3 regions of the Bradyrhizobium sp. TM102 genome follow, and region 1 is predicted to be linked to each of the others. Evidence: predicted binding sites of a transcription regulator. Region 1 holds the regulator's gene; each other region holds the start of a gene.

Region 1 (6,010 bases):
TCTACTGGATCACGCGGCTGTCCGCGATCTCGGTGCTGCTCATCCTCGGCGGCATCATCGTCTCGCTGATCGTCGGCGCGTTCCCGGCGATGAAGGAATACGGCTTCTCCTTCCTGTGGACACAGCGCTGGGCGCCGTCGGCCGATCCGCCCGTGCTCGGCGCGCTCGGACCGATGTACGGCACGCTCGTCACCTCCTTCATCGCGATGCTGATCGCCATTCCCGTCGGTCTCGGCATTGCGATCTTCCTCACCGAGCTCTGCCCGCAATGGCTGCGCCGCCCGATCGGCATGGCGATCGAGCTGCTCGCCGGCATTCCCTCGATCATCTACGGCATGTGGGGCTTCTTCGTGCTGGGCCCGTTCCTGGCCAACACCTTCCAGCCCTTCATGATCAGGATATTCGACGGCGTGCCCGTGCTGGGCGCGATCTTCGCAGGTCCGCCGTCCTATCTCAGCACGTTCAACGCCGCGCTGATCCTCGCCATCATGGTGCTGCCCTTCATCACCTCGATCTCGGTCGACGTGTTCAAGACGGTGCCGCCGGTGCTGAAGGAGGCCGCCTACGGCGTCGGCTGCACCACCTGGGAAGTCGTCCGCAGCGTGGTGATCCCCTACACCCGCGTCGGCATCATCGGCGGCGTCATGCTGGCGCTGGGCCGCGCGCTCGGCGAGACCATGGCGGTGACCTTCATCATCGGCAATTCGTTCCGCATCTCCTCATCGATCTTCGCGCCGGGCACCACGATCTCGGCGGCGATCGCATCCGAATTCGCCGAGAGCGACGGCCTGCACCAGTCCGGCCTGATCCTGCTCGGCCTCTTGCTGTTCGTGCTGACGTTCTTCGTGCTGGCCGCAGCGCGGCTGATGCTGATGCGGCTGGACAAGAAGGCGGGGAAGTAACGTCATGGCGCTCAATCCGATCTATTCGCGTCGTCGCCGCAAGGACATCGTCATCCGCGGGCTCTGCTTCGCCGCGGCCGCCTTCGGCGTCACCTGGCTCGCGCTGATCCTGATCACGCTGCTCTTCAACGGCCTGGCCGGCCTCAATCTTGAGATCTTCGTCGCGGATACGCCGCCGCCGGGTTCGACCGAAGGCGGCCTGCGCAACGCGATCGTCGGTTCGATCATCATGACGTTGATCGGCGTCGGCATCGGCGCGCCGCTCGGCCTGTTCGCCGGCACCTACCTTGCCGAATACGGCCGCAACGACCGGCTGACCTCGGTGATCCGCTTCATCAACGACATCCTGCTCTCGGCGCCCTCGATCATCATCGGCCTGTTCATCTATGGCGCGGTGGTGGTGCCGATGCGTGGCTTCTCCGCGATCGCGGGCGCGCTGGCGCTCGCCGTCATCGTGATCCCGGTCGTGCTGCGCACCACCGAGGACATGCTGCTGCTGGTGCCGAATCCCCTGCGCGAGGCGGCCTCGGCGCTCGGCCTGCCGCGCTCGCTGGTGATCAAGCGTATCGCCTATCGTGCGGCCCGGTCGGGCCTCATCACCGGCGTGCTGCTCGCCACCGCCCGCGTCGCCGGCGAGACCGCGCCGCTGCTCTTCACCGCGCTGTCGAACCAGTTCTTCAGCCTCGGCCTGAACAAGACGATGGCCAATTTGCCGGTCACCATCAACAACTTCGTCCAGAGCCCCTACGCCTATTGGAAGCAGCTCGCCTGGAGCGGCGCGCTGCTGATCACGCTCACCGTGCTTGCCCTGAACATTGGCGCGCGCATCCTCGGCGCCGAGAGGACTGCAAAATGACCGACCTGTCCGTTTCCATGAGTTCCAACGCTCATCTGGCCTCGCAGCCGCTGCCGGAAGCCCCGGCCAAGGTGACGGTGCGCAATCTCAACTTCTATTACGGCGAGCACCACGCGCTGAAGAACATCAACCTGACGCTGGGTGCCAACCGCGTCACGGCGTTCATCGGCCCGTCGGGCTGCGGCAAGTCGACCCTGCTGCGCATCTTCAACCGGATGTACGACCTCTATCCGGGCCAGCGCGCCACCGGCCAGCTCATGCTGGACCAGACCAACATCCTCGACCCCAGGCTCGACCTCAATCTGCTGCGCGCCCGGGTCGGCATGGTGTTCCAGAAGCCGACGCCGTTCCCGATGACGATCTACGAGAACATCGCCTTCGGCATCCGCCTCTACGAGAAGATCTCGAAGTCCGAGATGGACGACCGCGTCGAGAAGGCGCTGCGCGGCGGCGCGCTGTGGAACGAGGTCAAGGACAAGCTCAACGCCTCCGGCCTGTCGCTCTCCGGCGGCCAGCAGCAGCGCCTGTGCATCGCCCGCACCGTCGCGGTGCGGCCCGAGGTGATTCTGTTCGACGAGCCCTGCTCGGCGCTCGATCCGATCTCGACCGCCAAGGTCGAGGAGCTGATCCAGGAGCTGTCCGAGAACTACACGATCGCGATCGTCACGCACAACATGCAGCAGGCGGCGCGCGTCTCCGACAAGACCGCCTTCATGTATCTCGGCGAGCTGATCGAGTTCGACGACACCAGCAAGATCTTCACGTCGCCGAGCGACCGGCGCACGCAGGATTACATCACCGGCCGGTTCGGCTGAGGAGACGCGACATGGGTACTGAACATACCGCAAAAGCTTTCGACACCGACCTCCAGGAGCTCACCCGCCTGGTCGCCGAGATGGGCGGCATCGCCGAACGCATGATCGTCGATTCCGTCGGCGCGCTGATCCGCCGCGACGTCGCGCTCGGCCAGCGCGTCGTCACCATCGATGCCGAGCTCGACGCGCTGCAGAAGCGCATCGAGGAACGCGCGGTGCTCACCATCGCCCGCCGCCAGCCGATGGCGGTGGATTTGCGCGAGATCGTCGGCGCCATGCGCGTTGCGACCGACCTCGAGCGCATCGGCGACCTCGCCAAGAACATGGGCAAGCGCGTCGCCGCGCTGGAGACCGACTTCCATCCGCTGAAACTGTTCCGCGGCCTGGAGCACATGACCGACCTCGTGCAGCAGCAGGTCAAGTCGGTGCTGGACGCCTATGCCGCACATGATCTGCCGGCGGCGATGGCGGTGTGGAAGGGCGACGAGGAAGTCGACGCGATCTGCACCTCGCTGTTCCGCGAGCTCCTCACCTACATGATGGAGGATCCGCGCAACATCTCGTTCTGCATCCATCTGATGTTCTGCGCCAAGAACATCGAGCGGATCGGCGACCACGCCACCAACATCGCCGAGACCGTGTTCTACATGATCGAAGGCCAGGCGATCACCGACAAGCGGCCGAAGGGCGACATGACCACCTTCGCCACGACGGTCCCGAATACCTGAAGACTCAAGGAGCGACGACCCGATGGGCGCACGCATTATGGTGGTTGAGGACGAGGAAGCTCTCACCGAGCTGCTTCGCTACAACCTCGAAGGCGACGGCTATGACGTCGAGACGGTGATGCGCGGCGACGACGCCGACACCCGCCTCAAGGAGCACATCCCGGACCTGATCGTGCTCGACTGGATGCTGCCGGGCCTGTCGGGCATCGAGCTGTGCCGGCGGCTGCGGACCCGGCCCGACACCAAGCAGCTGCCGATCATCATGCTCACCGCGCGCGGCGAGGAGAGCGAGCGGGTGCGGGGACTTGCGACCGGCGCCGACGACTACATCGTCAAGCCGTTCTCGGTGCCGGAGCTTTTGGCGCGCGTGAAGGGCCTGCTTCGCCGCGCCAGTCCTGAGCGACTCGCGACAGTGCTGGCCTATGGCGACATCGAGCTCGACCGCGACAAGCGTCGCGTGGCGCGCTCGGGCCGGCCGATCGATCTCGGTCCGACCGAATATCGCCTGCTGGAGTTCTTCCTGGAGCATCCGGGCCGCGTGTTCTCGCGCGAGCAGCTGCTCGACAGCGTCTGGGGCCGCGACATCTACATCGACGAGCGCACCGTCGACGTCCATATCGGCCGCCTGCGCAAGCTGCTCAATCTCGGCCGCGAGCAGGACCCGATCCGCACCGTCCGCGGCGCCGGCTACGCGCTCGACGATCGCTTCGCGAAGGCGGAGCAGACGTAAGGTTTGCAGGCGTTGGGGTTTGGTGGGCTGCCGCCACATTCTCCGGTGTCGTCCCTGCGAAAGCAGGGACCCATAACCACAGGCAGTGGTTTGGCGAAGACTCGGAGTGACCATCTCGCGCAACAACAGCGCCCTGTGGTTATGGATCCCCGCGTTCGCGGGGATGACACCGAGTTGGTTGAGGCGCCGTCGTGTGACGGCTGCCGTCTTTGCGATCAGCTAAATCCACTCACCGCGGACCCGGCTTTGCCGGGGCACGCCGGCGATCCGCCGCCGGCTGATACGCGACGCGCGAGTGCTGGGCGCAGTAGGGCAGGCCGGACAGCGCCCTGCCGCCGCAGAAGAAGAAATCGGGGCTGGAGGGATCGCCGACCGGCCAATGGCAGGTGGCCTCGTTCAGCTCGAGCAGCGACAGCCGCTGGCTCATCGGCACCACGTTGTCGTAGGTGACCGGTTCGGCCTCCACCTCGACCTCGAAGGCCTGCGCCAGCGCGGTGTTGCCGCGCGCAATGGGGCGGGTCACCCGCATCATGTGCTGCGCGGGACGCGCCTTGCGCGGCCGGGGCGCTGCCGATGAAGGGCTCTTGGCACGGCCGGACAGACCGAGCCTGTGCACTTTGCCGATCACGGCATTGCGGGTCACATTGCCGAGTTCAGCTGCGATCTGGCTGGCCGAAAGTCCGGCCTCCCAGAGCTTTTTCAGCTGCTCGACGCGATCGTCGGACCAGGTCAAAACCGTCATTGCACCCTTTCCCTCGCTACGCGCCGCCATCCTGGGGCCTCGCAGCGATTGCCTAAGCCTTCAAAAACCCGTGCCGTCAGAATCCCTTAAGGCTCGCCGGGCGCGTGACTGACGCCCGAACGTTTACGCCGGTACAAGAGGACTCTTGGGATCAGAACCGCTGCACGAGATGTCGTATCTGACAATCCAAACGCTACAATATGGCGTGACTCCCGCGCAAGAGTCCGCCGACTCGCTTCCACATGTTCCGTGGTGAAAACCCGCAAAATCGGCACCGCAAGACTACGGATTCAGCGTTTCCCGAGGCTTTCCGGGCGGCATTGACACCCGTCTTGCCAGGCATAAGATAGTCGCGCGTGCCGCCCTTAAAAGGCGGCACGTTTCGTTTTCCGGGCCGGTCGATGGTGCGTTGCGCAATGCACGCGTCACACCGTCCGCAACATTCAAGTGACATCATGACTAACAGCGCAGCGCCGCATTTGCTCCCCGTTTTCGCCAGAGCCGACCTCGGCTTCGAGCGCGGCGAAGGCTGCTGGCTGATCGCGACCAATGGCGATCGCTATCTCGATTTCACCTCGGGCGTGGCTGTGAATGCGCTCGGCCATTGCCACCCGCATCTGATCAAGGCGCTGCAGGAGCAGGCGACGAAGCTCTGGCACATGTCGAACCTGTTCCAGAGCCCGGATGGCGAGAAGCTCGCCAACCGGCTCTGCAACGAGAGCTTTGCCGACTTCGTGTTCTTCTGCAATTCGGGCGCCGAAGCGCTGGAGGGTGTGATCAAGCTGGTCCGCCATCATCACTTCTCCAAGGGACATCCGGAACGTTATCGCATCATCACCTTCGAAGGCGCCTTTCACGGCCGTACGCTGGCGACGCTCGCCGCGACCGGATCTGCAAAATATCTCGAAGGCTTTGGCCCGCCCATGGATGGCTTCGACCAGGTGCCGCATGGCGATATCGAGGCCGTCAAGAAGGCGATCGGCCCGCACACCGCGGGCATCCTGATCGAGCCGATCCAGGGCGAGGGCGGCGTGCGTTCGGCAACGCCGACCTTCCTCAAGGCGTTGCGCCAGCTCTGCGACGAGAAGGGCCTGCTGCTCGCCTTCGACGAGGTGCAGACCGGCATGGGCCGCAGTGGTGATCTGTTCGCGTATCGGCGCACCGGCGTCACGCCGGACGTGATGTCGCTGGCGAAGGCGCTTGGCGGCGGCTTCCCGATCGGCGCGGTGCTGGCGAC
Region 2 (6,010 bases), 410 kb from region 1:
CGAAGCCCGCGACGCCGACGCCCTGCACTTTCCAGGCAAAATCGCCGGTCCGCTCCACGGTGGCGCCCAGCGCCTGCATCGATTTGGCGGTGTTGAGGACGTCTTCGCCCTCCAGCAGACCTGAAATCCTGGTCTCGCCGACCGCGAGCGCGCCCAGGATGAGGGCACGGTGGGAGATCGACTTGTCCCCAGGCACCCGTACTTTCCCGGTCAGCGGCCCGCTGGCGCGAGCCTGGAGCGGCCTCGTTTGGTCGGAATGGGTCACGATTGTGTCCTTGGATGCGCCCTCGAGGGCGCTGGGCGCAGGTACCACATGGTCAGCGCCTCGTCACGGGCATGTCGTTCTCCCGTAATGCGCTATTGACAGCGGGCCGCCAACTAGCCAAGTGAAACACCGCTTTTCAGACATTCCCAGGATTCCTGCCGTGGCCAAGTCCGAACTCGGAACCAAACGTATTTGCCCAACCACGGGCAAGAAGTTCTATGACCTCAACAAGAATCCGGTGATCTCGCCCTATACCGGTGAAGTCGTGCCGATCGCCCCGGTCGCGCCCGCGCGCATGCCCCGCGGCGCCGAAGCCCGGCACGCAGCGACGGCCGACGCCACGCCGGAGCCGGCAGAGGTCGAGGAGGTCTCGCTCGAGGAGGCCGACGCCGAGGAGAACACCGGCAAGGTCAAGGCCGCCGTGCCCGAATCCGAGGACGATATCGAGGTCGATGAGACCCTCGATGACGACGATGACGATGATTCGACCTTCATTGCCGACGAAGAAGAGGGCGATGAGGACGTGACCGACATCATTGGTGATGTCGGAGGTGATGAAGAGACTTGAGATCAGCCCTGATCTGTGAAAAAGGGTGCACCGCGCGAGTCACCAGGGCTCGCCGGTACGGGTGATCCACTAGGATCCCCACAAGGACTAAGGGGCCATAGCTCAGCTGGGAGAGCGCTTGCATGGCATGCAAGAGGTCGGCGGTTCGATCCCGCCTGGCTCCACCAGCCTTCGCTCGCTTCGCGAGCTTCGGCTGGGCAAGCCTACGGAAGTCCCTCGTAGCGAAGTGAGCGAAGGCTGTCCCGCCATAGCCCGAAGGGCGACGGCGGACTTGGGCCGGCAATCACTCTGTTTGCTCCCTTGCGACTGCAGGCTGAGGTAACACCCTAAACGTGTCTCGAAGCTGCTATCCTACCCTCCGGGGAGGGAGCGCGATGAAATACATCTATATCCTCGAGAGTCTCGATTCCGAGCACTTCTACGTTGGAATTACCGACGACCTGAGGGCTCGTTTGGCAAAGCACAACGCCGGCGAGGTACCGCACACTTCGAAATATGGGCCATGGCGGATACGGACCTATTTCGCGTTTGACGATGCCTCGCGCTGTCGCGTTCGAGCGTTACCTGAAATCGGGATCGGGACGCGCTTTTGCCAAGAAGCATTTCTGATCGCGCGCGCTACCCCCCTACTCCCCGATCACCGCGTTCAGCCGATCCCGCAGCGCGACGATCTCGTCCTTCATCGACACCAGTTCCGACACTGAGCAGTCCGAGGCCGCCAGGATCGACTGCGGCACGCTGCGGGCCTTTTCCTTCAGTGCATGCCCCTGCGCCGTCAACGCGATCAGGACCTGACGCTCGTCCTCGCTCGAGCGGGTGCGCCGCACGAGATGGGCGGCCTCGAGCCGCTTGAGCAGCGGCGTCAGCGTGCCCGAATCCAGGAACAGCCGCTCGCCGATGTCCTTGACCGGCACGTCGTCGCGCTCCCACAGCACCAGCATCACCAGATATTGCGGATAGGTCAGGCCGAGCCGGTCCAGCAGCGGCTTGTAGACGCGGTTGAAGGCATGCGCGGCCGAGTAGACCGCGAAGCAGATCTGATTGTCGAGGCGTTGCGGATCGAGGGTCGATAGCTTCCGGGGCATGGAGAATCTCACGGGATTTCCTCCCATTCTGGGGCCGGCGGGCGGCACATTCAATTGCGAACAATTAAATGTGAGCCGCGCTAATTTCAATTGCGCGCAATCTAATTGTTTGCGATACAGAGCACACCCCAACCGGAAGACCCGAGGAGACGACAATGTCCGTGAACGTCCTCTACAAGACCAGCGCCAAGGCCACCGGCGGCCGTGATGGCCATGCTGCAACCCTCGACGGCGCGCTCGACGTCAAGCTCACCACGCCGAAGGAGCTCGGGGGCGGCGGCGGCGCCGGCAACAATCCCGAGCAGCTGTTCGCGGCCGGCTATGCGGCCTGCTTCATCGGCGCGATGAAGTTCGTCTCGTCGCAGGGTGGGCCGAAGGTTCCGGCCGATGCCTCCGTGACCTCGACCGTCGGCATCGGCCCGCGCTCCGAGGGCGGCTTCGGTCTCGACATCGATCTCGCCGTCTCGCTGCCGGGCCTCGCCCGCGCGGAAGCCGAGGCGCTGGTCGAGAAGGCGCACCAGGTGTGCCCGTACTCCAATGCCACGCGCGGCAATGTCGACGTTCGCCTGACGGTCGTCTGATCGAAAGTGCGGATTGGCTGGCCCGGGATCCCCCTCGGGCCGGCCGCTTCCGCTGATCTGCCAATCCTGATTTGCCATGCCGCGGCATGCGGCCGGCAGTGCATACGCCCCTACGCAACAGGCCATTGCTGGCTTGTGCGAACCTCGCTAGGCCTGTGGCCAAATATCGACACAGGGGAAGCGAAGGCATGAGTTCTGAAGCCGCCAGTTCTGAAGCCGCATTGGGCGCAATGAGCGGATTGCGCGTCATCGATCTCACGCGCGTGCTCGGCGGTCCCTACTGCACCCAGATCCTCGCCGACCACGGCGCCGACGTGATCAAGGTCGAGCCGCCCGCGGGCGACGAGGTGCGCGAATGGGGCCCTCCCTTCCACGAGGAGGACGCGGCCTATTTCGTCGGAATCAACCGCAACAAGCGCTCGATCGGCCTCGACCTCGCCTCCGAGGGCGGCCGCATCGTGCTGCTCAAGATGCTGGAGACCGCCGACGTCCTGATCGAGAATTTCAAGCCGGGCACGCTGGAGAAATGGGGCATCGGCAACGACGTGCTCAGCAAGAAATTCCCGCGCCTCGTGCATTGCCGGATCTGCGGCTTCGGCGCCGACGGCCCGCGCGGCGGCAATCCCGGCTATGACGCCATCATCCAGGCCATGACCGGCATGATCGCCGCGACCGGCTCGCCCGAGAGCGGACCGATGCGGATCGGCGTGCCCTTGGTCGACATCACCACCGGACTTTATGCGGCGATCGGCATCCTGATGGCGCTGTCGGAGCGGCAGCGTTCCGGCAAGGGCCAATTCCTGGAGACGACGCTGTACGAGACCGGCCTTGCCATCATGCATCCGCACACCGCGAATTATTTCATGCATGGCAAGCCGCCGAGCCTCACCGGCAACGAGCATCCCAACCTCGTGCCTTACGCGATCTTCCCGACCAAGACCGACGACATCTTCATCGGTGTCGGCAATGACGGCACCTTCCGCAAGCTCGCCAAGGAGATCGGCAAGCCCGAGCTCGGCACCGATCCGCGCTTTGCCCGCAACAAGGACCGCATCGCCAATCGCGAGGCGCTGCGCGCCGAGCTTGCTGCCGTGTTCAGCCAGCACGAGGCCGAGCCGCTGTGCAATCGCCTGCTCGCCGCGGGCCTGCCCGCCGGGCCCGTGCAGAAGATCGACCAGGCGTTGACCAACCCGCACACGATCGCGCGCGGCGATATTATCGAGAAGGACTGGTACAAGGGCGTCGCCTCGCCGATCCGGCTCGACCGCAGCAAGCCGAGCCTGCGCCGGCTGCCGCCGAAATTCAGCCAGCACTCCCAGGAGGTGCTGGGCGAGTTTGGCTACTCCAAGGCCGAGATCGACGCGATGGTCGAGAAGGGCACCGTCTGCGGCCCCGAGCGCAAGCGGTAGAGGCCACCACCTCCGTCCGACGAATGATGCCGCAGTGCGGCGCGGGCACGATAGTGCACCGCGAACCAATGCGGCTGCCGCTCCGTCTTCGCCTATTTGCCGTCTTCCCTTTTCCAGCGCTTGCCGCTTTCGTTTCGGCCGCTTACACAGTCATGTGAACGTCATATGGCGCTGCTAGCGCAAGCGCTTCTTTTGACGGCCAAGGGAGGTTTACTTGATGGCTCTTCGACACTTTGGGGTGGCTGCCGCATTTGCACTCACGGTTGGCATGACGGCGTCGCCGGCGCTGGCCGTGACGGAAATCCAGTGGTGGCACGCGATGACCGGCGCCAACAACGACGTCATCGTCAAGCTCGCCAACGACTTCAACACGTCGCAGAGCGACTTCAAGGTCGTTCCGACCTACAAGGGCAATTACGCCGACACCATGAACGCGGGCATCGCGGCGTTTCGTGCCGGCAACGCGCCGCACATCATGCAGGTGTTCGAGGTCGGCACCGCCACCATGATGGCTGCGACCGGCGCGGTGAAGCCCGTCTACAAGCTGATGGCCGAGGCCGGCGAGAAGTTCGATCCCAAGATCTACCTGCCCGCCATCACCGGCTACTACTCGACCTCGAAGGGCGAGATGCTGTCGTTCCCCTTCAACTCGTCGTCCACCGTGATGTGGGTCAATCTCGACGAGCTGAAGAAGGCCAATGTCGCGATCCCGAAGACCTGGCCCGAGACGTTCGAGGCCGCCAAGAAGCTGAAGGCTGCCGGTCATGACACCTGCGGCTTCTCCGGCTCCTGGGTCACCTGGGTCAATCTCGAGCAGCTCTCCGCCTGGCACAACGTCCCGCTCGCCAGCAAGGCCAACGGCCTCGACGGCTTCGACACCAAGCTCGAGTTCAACGGGCCGCTCCAGGTCAAGCATCTCGAAAACCTGGTCGAGCTCCAGAAGACCAAGGTCTACGACTATGCCGGCCGTACCAACACCGGCGAAGGCCGCTTCACCTCGGGCGAATGCCCGATCTACCTGACCTCGTCGGCCTTCTTCGGCAACGTCAAGGCCCAGGCCAAGTTCAACTTCACCGCGGTGCCGATGCCGTATTATCCGGAGGCAAAGGGCGCGCCGCAGAACTCGATCATCGGCGGCGCTTCGCTCTGGGTCATGGGCGGCAAGCCGGCCGACGAATACAAGGGCGTCGCAAAATTCCTGACCTTCCTCTCCGACACCGATCGCCAGGTCTACATCCACAAGGCCTCGGGCTATCTGCCGATCACCAAGGCGGCCTATGAGAAAGCCAAGGCCGAGGGCTTCTACAAGGACCAGCCCTATCTCGAGACCCCGCTGCTGGAGCTGACCAACAAGGAGCCGACCGAGAACTCGCGCGGTCTGCGCCTCGGCAACATGGTTCAGCTGCGTGACGTCTGGTCGGAAGAGATCGAGCAGGCGCTGGCCGGCAAGAAGACCGCCAAGCAGGCGCTGGATGCCGCCGTCGAGCGCGGCAACACGATGCTGCGGCAGTTCGAAAAGACCGCCGTCAAGTGAGGCGATGAGCGGCAGGCCGGTCCCCCGGCCTGCCGCTTTCGGCGGACACCATGCAGAAGCAAGCCATTTTCCAATCCAGGCTATTGCCTTACGCGCTGGTTGCCCCGCAGCTCGCGATCGTCCTGCTATTCTTCTACTGGCCGGCCCTGCAGGCGGTGATCCAGTCGTTCCTGCTCCAGGACGCCTTCGGTCTGTCGACGAGCTTCGTCTGGTTCGAGAACTATCTCGACCTGTTCAGGGAGCCCGCCTATTTCGAGGCGATCCTCCGCACCTTCTTCTTCTCTTTCGCCATCGCGGTCTCGTCGTTGTCCTTTGCGCTGCTGCTCGCCGTCATGGCGGACAAGCCCCTGCGCGGCTCGATGCTGTACCGCACCCTCTTGATCTGGCCCTATGCGGTGGCGCCGCCGGTCGTCGGCGTGCTCTGGATCTTCATGCTGCATCCCTCGCTGGGCATCATCGCGCGCTATTTGCGCGCGATCGGGGTCGACTGGAATCCGCTGCTCGACGGTGACCAGGCGGCAACCCTGATCATCCTCGCCGCCGCCTGGAAGCAGATCTCCTATAATTT
Region 3 (6,010 bases), 710 kb from region 1:
CTACGAGTTCCTGAAGTGGGGCCAGAAGGCGTTCTCGAACTTCTCCGTCGTGCCGCCCGGCACCGGCATCTGCCACCAGGTCAATCTCGAATATCTCTCCCAGACGGTCTGGACCAAGAAGGAGAAGATGACGGTCGGCAAGAAGACCGGCACCTTCGAGGTCGCCTATCCCGATTCGCTGGTCGGCACCGACTCCCACACCACCATGGTCAATGGTCTCGCCGTGCTCGGCTGGGGCGTCGGCGGCATCGAGGCGGAAGCCTGCATGCTCGGCCAGCCGCTGTCGATGCTGCTGCCCAACGTCGTCGGCTTCAAGCTGAAGGGCGCGATGAAGGAGGGCGTCACCGCGACCGACCTCGTGCTCACCGTGACGCAGATGCTGCGCAAGCTCGGCGTGGTCGGCAAGTTCGTCGAGTTCTTCGGCCCCGGCCTCGACAATCTCTCGGTCGCCGACAAGGCGACCATCGCCAACATGGCGCCCGAATACGGCGCGACCTGCGGCTTCTTCCCGGTCGACGCCGCCGCGATCGACTATCTCAAGACCTCCGGCCGTGCGGCGCCGCGCGTCGCGCTGGTGCAGGCCTACGCCAAGGCGCAAGGGCTGTTCCGCACCGCCAAGTCGGCCGATCCGGTGTTCACGGAAACGCTGACGCTCGATCTCGCCGACGTCGTGCCGTCGATGGCCGGTCCGAAGCGTCCCGAAGGCCGCATCGCGCTGCCGTCGGTCGCCGAAGGCTTCTCGCTTGCGCTCGGCACCGAGTACAAGAAGGCCGAGGAACCCAGCAAGCGCTTCGCCGTCGAAGGCAAGGACTTCGAGATCGGCCACGGCGACGTCGTGATCGCCGCCATCACCTCCTGCACCAACACCTCGAACCCGAGCGTGCTGATCGGCGCGGGCCTCCTGGCGCGCAACGCCGCTGCGAAGGGCCTCAAGGCCAAGCCGTGGGTGAAGACCTCGCTCGCCCCGGGCAGCCAGGTCGTGGCCGGCTATCTGGCCGATTCCGGTCTGCAGAAGGATCTCGACAAGGTCGGCTTCAACCTGGTCGGCTTCGGCTGCACCACCTGCATCGGCAATTCAGGTCCGCTGCCTGAGGAGATCTCGAAGTCGATCAACGACAACGGCATCGTCGCCGCGGCCGTGCTCTCCGGCAACCGCAACTTCGAAGGCCGTGTCTCGCCGGACGTGCAGGCGAACTACCTGGCCTCGCCGCCGCTGGTCGTCGCCCACGCGCTCGCGGGCAGCGTCACCAAGAACCTCGCGGTCGAGCCGCTCGGCGAGGGCAAGGACGGCAAGCCGGTGTACCTCAAGGACATCTGGCCGACGACCAAGGAGATCAACGCCTTCATGAAGAAGTTCGTGACCGCGTCGATCTTCAAGAAGAAGTACGCCGACGTGTTCAAGGGCGACACCAACTGGCGCAAGATCAAGACCGTCGAGAGCGAGACCTATCGCTGGAACATGTCTTCGACCTATGTGCAGAACCCGCCTTATTTCGACGGCATGAAGAAGGAGCCGGAGCCGGTCACCGACATCGTCGAGGCGCGCATCCTCGCCATGTTCGGCGACAAGATCACCACCGACCACATCTCGCCGGCCGGTTCGATCAAGCTCACCTCTCCGGCTGGAAAATATCTCAGCGAGCACCAGGTGCGTCCCGCCGACTTCAACCAGTACGGCACGCGTCGCGGCAACCATGAAGTGATGATGCGCGGCACCTTCGCCAACATCCGCATCAAGAACTTCATGCTCAAAGGCGCGGACGGCAACATCCCCGAGGGCGGTCTCACCAAGCACTGGCCCGACGGCGAGCAGATGTCGATCTACGACGCCGCGATGAAGTACCAGCAGGAGCAGGTGCCGCTGGTGGTGTTCGCCGGTGCCGAATACGGCAATGGCTCCTCGCGCGACTGGGCGGCCAAGGGCACCCGCCTGCTCGGCGTGCGCGCCGTGATCTGCCAGAGCTTCGAGCGCATCCATCGCTCCAACCTGGTCGGCATGGGCGTGCTGCCGCTCACCTTCGAGGAGGGCACCTCCTGGTCGTCGCTCGGCCTCAAGGGCGACGAGAAGGTCACGTTGCGTGGCCTGGTCGGCGACCTCAAGCCGCGCCAGAAGCTGACCGCGGAGATCGTCTCCGGCGACGGTTCGCTGCAGCGCGTTTCGCTGCTCTGCCGCATCGATACGCTGGACGAGCTCGACTACTACCGGAACGGCGGTATTCTGCACTACGTGCTGCGCAAGCTCGCGGCCTAAGCGCGAATTTGTGAACGGTGGCTCACCGCGACGTGAGTAGAAGGTTAAACGAAGGCGGCCTATCACAAGGCCGCCTTCGTGCGTTTGCGGCATGCTCCAGATGGGCCCGCCCGGCGGAAAACCTCCTTTCGGACGGTTGGCCTGGACGGTCGAGTGTGTCGCGCCCCGTAAGACTACGGTGACCATCCGGCGATAAGATCTCCCTTTCCACGAGCAATGGTGTGCGGCGTTCGACATGACAACAATGACGGCTTCTCATCTGGTTTCACGTTGGTCCGGTGCCCTCTGGTCGGGAGCTCTCGGCATCTGTGCGATCGTCGCCGTCATCCGTCCGGCGGAGGCCGATCCCCGCGCCGTCGTCGAATTGTTTACCTCGCAGGGCTGCTCCTCCTGCCCGCCCGCCGACCAGATCATCGGCGATCTCTCCAAAGACCCGTCGATCATCGCGCTGAGCATGCCGATCGACTATTGGGACTATCTGGGCTGGAAGGACACGCTGGCGGATTCGCGCTTCTCTGCACGGCAGCGTGCCTATTCGCGCATGCGCGGCGACCGCGAGGTCTACACGCCGCAGGTCGTAGTCAACGGCTCCACCCATGTCATCGGCAGCGATCGTGCCGGCATCGAGAGCGCGATCGGCAAGACTGACAAGGGCACGGGCGTGATGAGCGTGCCGGTGACGATGTCGCTCGCGGGCAAGCAGATCAACGTGTCGGTGGCGGCGAGCAACGAGCCGGCCGTCTCGCATGGCGAGGTCTGGATCTGCTCGATCGCCAAGTCGGTCCCGATCGCGATCACTCGCGGCGAGAATCGCGGACAGCAGGTCACCTATCACAACGTGGTGCGCAACCTGCTCAAGGTTGGCGACTGGACCGGGCGTTCAGAAAGCTGGACGGTGCCGATCGAGAACCTCACACGCGACGGCGTCGACGGCGCGGTGGTCTATGTCCAGGACGGCAGCCGCGACAAGCCCGGCACGATGCTGGGCGCGGCCTACACGTCGCTGCACTGATTTCAATTCTCCAGCGTCGTACTCACTGCCACTCTCATGGTGAGGCGCGCGCCCTTGCGCGCGTCTACCGGACGATGCTTCGCATCGCCGTGAGAACAATGCAGGCTCCGCTCACGCAGCTCGGCCTCGATCCTTCGAGACGCCGCGCGAAGGACGCGCGGCTCTCGGGATGAGGGATGAGATTGTTGGCGCTGATGAGAGAAGAATTTCGTCGTGTCAGAAACATCCCGACACAAACAAAAAAGGACCAACTTGCGTTGGCCCTCCTTGTCGCGCGTACAGACCCGATCCTGTTCGACCCCGGGGGGCTGGGGGCTGAGGAATCCGGAACCGAAAGGACCGGGTCAACGCACGTGAGTCTTTTCGCAATGCAGGGCGGCAGTCGCTAGGCGGAAAAGCGGCGAGAGTATGATTCCTGCTAACGATCCCGTGACGGTTTGCCGCGAGGGAGTTCCACCATAGCGTGTGCTCCGATTCGTAACCGATTCGACCGGTTGAATCAGGAGCCCCTTGCGGCGCTGGCCGGTTGGCGCAATCATGCAGCTGTCATGATCCAGGTTCCGGGGACGGTCTTCGCGGATTCGGGTCATGCCGTGCGATGAGGAAGCGCTCCATGAGTCTGTCGGAGGATACCGATCCGAGCGAGCTGCGCGCGGCGGCGCGCCCCGCCGCGGCGACGACGCAACTGAGCCGGGTGACGTTCAACCGGCTCGAGCTGCACCGTATTCTCAATCTCTACGGCCGCATGGTCGCCGACGGCGAGTGGCGCGATTATGCCATCGACTTCCTGAGGGATCGCGCCGTGTTCTCGGTCTATCGCCGTGCCTCGGAAGTGCCGATCTACCGCATCGAGAAGGATCCGCGGCTGGCGCGCAAGCAGGGCATGTACAGCGTGATCTCGGCGACCGGCCTGATCCTGCGCCGCGGCCACGAGCTGGAGCGCGTGCTGCTGGTGATCGATCGGAAGCTCGCGGTGGTATAGCCGCACAAACGGTGCCGTAGGGTGGGCAAAGGCGCGCAGCGCCGTGCCCACATCTTTCTCTATCGCTGGGAGATGGTGGGCACGCTTACGCTTTGCCCATCCTACGAGGCCTACTTCCCCGGCACCGTCTTCGCGCCCTCGCCGAGGTCGCGCTGCATCATCACCGTATCGAGCCAGCGTCCGAATTTCAGCCCGACATTGGGATGCGTGCCGATCATCTTGAAGCCGCCCCTGGTGTGCACGCCGATCGAGCCGGCATTGGCGGAATCGCCGATCACCGCGATCATCTGGCGGAAGCCGCGCGCCTCGCATTCGGCGACCAGCCGCTCCAGCAGCTTTGATCCGACACCGCGGCGGTGGAAAGAGGGATCGAGATAGATCGAGTTCTCGACCGTGAAGCGGTAGGCCGGGCGCGGGCGGTAGGCGCCGGCATAGGCATAGCCGGCCACGCGGCCGTCGAGGATGGCGACGAAATAGGGATAGCCGCCGTCGACCAGTGCGCGATAGCGGCGAGTCATCTCCACGAGGTCAGGCGGCTCCAGCTCGAACGTCGCGGTGCCCTCGCGGACGGCCTGCTGGTAGATGGCGGTGATGGCGGGAAGGTCGGCCTCGGTTGCAGGCCTGATTTCAGGTTCGGACATGGGGCAAGATTAGAGCCTTCCCGCTTCTGCTGAAAGGGGCAACTGTGTTGCCACACCCGTCATTGCGAGCGCAGCGAAGCAATCCAGAAATGCATCCGCGGAGGGACTCTGGATTGCTTCGTCGCAAGGGCTCGCAATGACGAGGAGAGGCCAAGGCTCAAACAAAAACCCCGGCCTTTCGGCCGGGGTTCGTGTCCGTTCGTCCTGGTCTATCGCTTAGTCGCGCTGGCCGAGGAGCTGCAGCAGCAGCGTGAACAGGTTGATGAAGTTCAGGTACAGCGACAGTGCGCCGGTGATGGCCGCACGCTCTGCGATGTCCCCGCCGGCCGAGGCGTAGCCGTAGATGTAGTCGTTCTTCAGCCGCTGGGTGTCCCAGGCGGTGAGGCCTGCGAACACCAGCACGCCGACCACCGACACGATGAACTGCAGCATCGAGCTCGCCAGGAACAGGTTCACCAGGCTCGCGATGATGATGCCGATCAGGCCCATGAACAGGAACGAGCCCATGCCGGTCAGGTCACGCTTGGTGGTGTAGCCATAGAGGCTCAGCGCGCCGAATGTGGCCGCGGTGATGAAGAACACCCGCACGATCGAGGTGTGCGTGAACACCAGGAAGATCGACGACAGCGAGATACCCATCAGCGCCGCGAACACCCAGAACAGGATCTGGGCGGTCGAGGGAGCGAGACGGTTGATGCCCGCCGAGATCACGAACACCATGGCGAGCGGCGCCAGCATGAACAGCCATTTCAGCGGGCTGACGAACATCGCGTAGCCGAACGGCGTCAGGAACAGCTTGCCGACGCGGACGGCGTCCGCGGTCGGGACATCAGTCACGGCAGCCATGTAGACGCCGAGCGCGGCAAGGCCAGTGATGGCCAGGCCGATGCTCATGTAGTTGTAGATGCGCAGCATATAGGCGCGCAGGCCGGCATCGACCGTCGCGGCGTCAACACGCCCGGCGGCCCTGCCGAAAGGAGAAGCGTAGTTACGGTCTAGGTCCGACATGGTCGAATTCCCGTTGGTTGGTCCGGTCCGGCACGAGGGTCGCCATGCCGCCGGTTCGTCAAACTCTATCTCGGATACCGACGCCAACCGACTAAATTTTGGCTAACAATCGGGGC

What was found. The regulator PhoB, encoded in region 1, activates phosphate uptake and scavenging genes when phosphate is short. The targets are predictions, from matches to a motif close to TGTCATNNANCTGTCAT.
Region 2: ugpB (sn-glycerol-3-phosphate ABC transporter substrate-binding protein UgpB) is a predicted target of PhoB. The motif match lies at 4,057-4,073, and genes of this name have one in related genera.
Region 3: GDN70_RS02225 (DUF2794 domain-containing protein) is a predicted target of PhoB. The motif match lies at 3,797-3,813, and genes of this name have one in related genera.

Annotation. Positions count from the first base shown of each region.
Region 1 covers NZ_AP021855.1:1,186,127-1,192,136, forward strand. Annotated here, with positions in the region: gene pstC (phosphate ABC transporter permease subunit PstC) at 1-902, shown strand, start outside; gene pstA (phosphate ABC transporter permease PstA) at 907-1,758, shown strand; gene pstB (phosphate ABC transporter ATP-binding protein PstB) at 1,755-2,573, shown strand; gene phoU (phosphate signaling complex protein PhoU) at 2,585-3,301, shown strand; gene phoB (phosphate regulon transcriptional regulator PhoB) at 3,324-4,031, shown strand; gene GDN70_RS05515 (GcrA family cell cycle regulator) at 4,261-4,773, opposite strand; gene GDN70_RS05520 (aspartate aminotransferase family protein) at 5,229-6,010, shown strand, end outside.
Region 2 covers NZ_AP021855.1:780,653-786,662, reverse strand. Annotated here, with positions in the region: gene aroA (3-phosphoshikimate 1-carboxyvinyltransferase) at 1-265, opposite strand, end outside; gene GDN70_RS03745 (TIGR02300 family protein) at 426-833, shown strand; tRNA gene GDN70_RS03740 (tRNA-Ala) at 925-1,000, shown strand; partial or broken gene GDN70_RS03735 (GIY-YIG nuclease family protein) at 1,208-1,442, shown strand; gene GDN70_RS03730 (MarR family winged helix-turn-helix transcriptional regulator) at 1,460-1,918, opposite strand; gene GDN70_RS03725 (organic hydroperoxide resistance protein) at 2,074-2,499, shown strand; gene GDN70_RS03720 (CaiB/BaiF CoA-transferase family protein) at 2,688-3,908, shown strand; gene ugpB (sn-glycerol-3-phosphate ABC transporter substrate-binding protein UgpB) at 4,126-5,442, shown strand; gene ugpA (sn-glycerol-3-phosphate ABC transporter permease UgpA) at 5,493-6,010, shown strand, end outside.
Region 3 covers NZ_AP021855.1:476,463-482,472, reverse strand. Annotated here, with positions in the region: gene acnA (aconitate hydratase AcnA) at 1-2,251, shown strand, start outside; gene GDN70_RS02230 (thioredoxin family protein) at 2,487-3,263, shown strand; gene GDN70_RS02225 (DUF2794 domain-containing protein) at 3,877-4,245, shown strand; gene GDN70_RS02220 (GNAT family N-acetyltransferase) at 4,356-4,886, opposite strand; gene GDN70_RS02215 (Bax inhibitor-1/YccA family protein) at 5,103-5,894, opposite strand.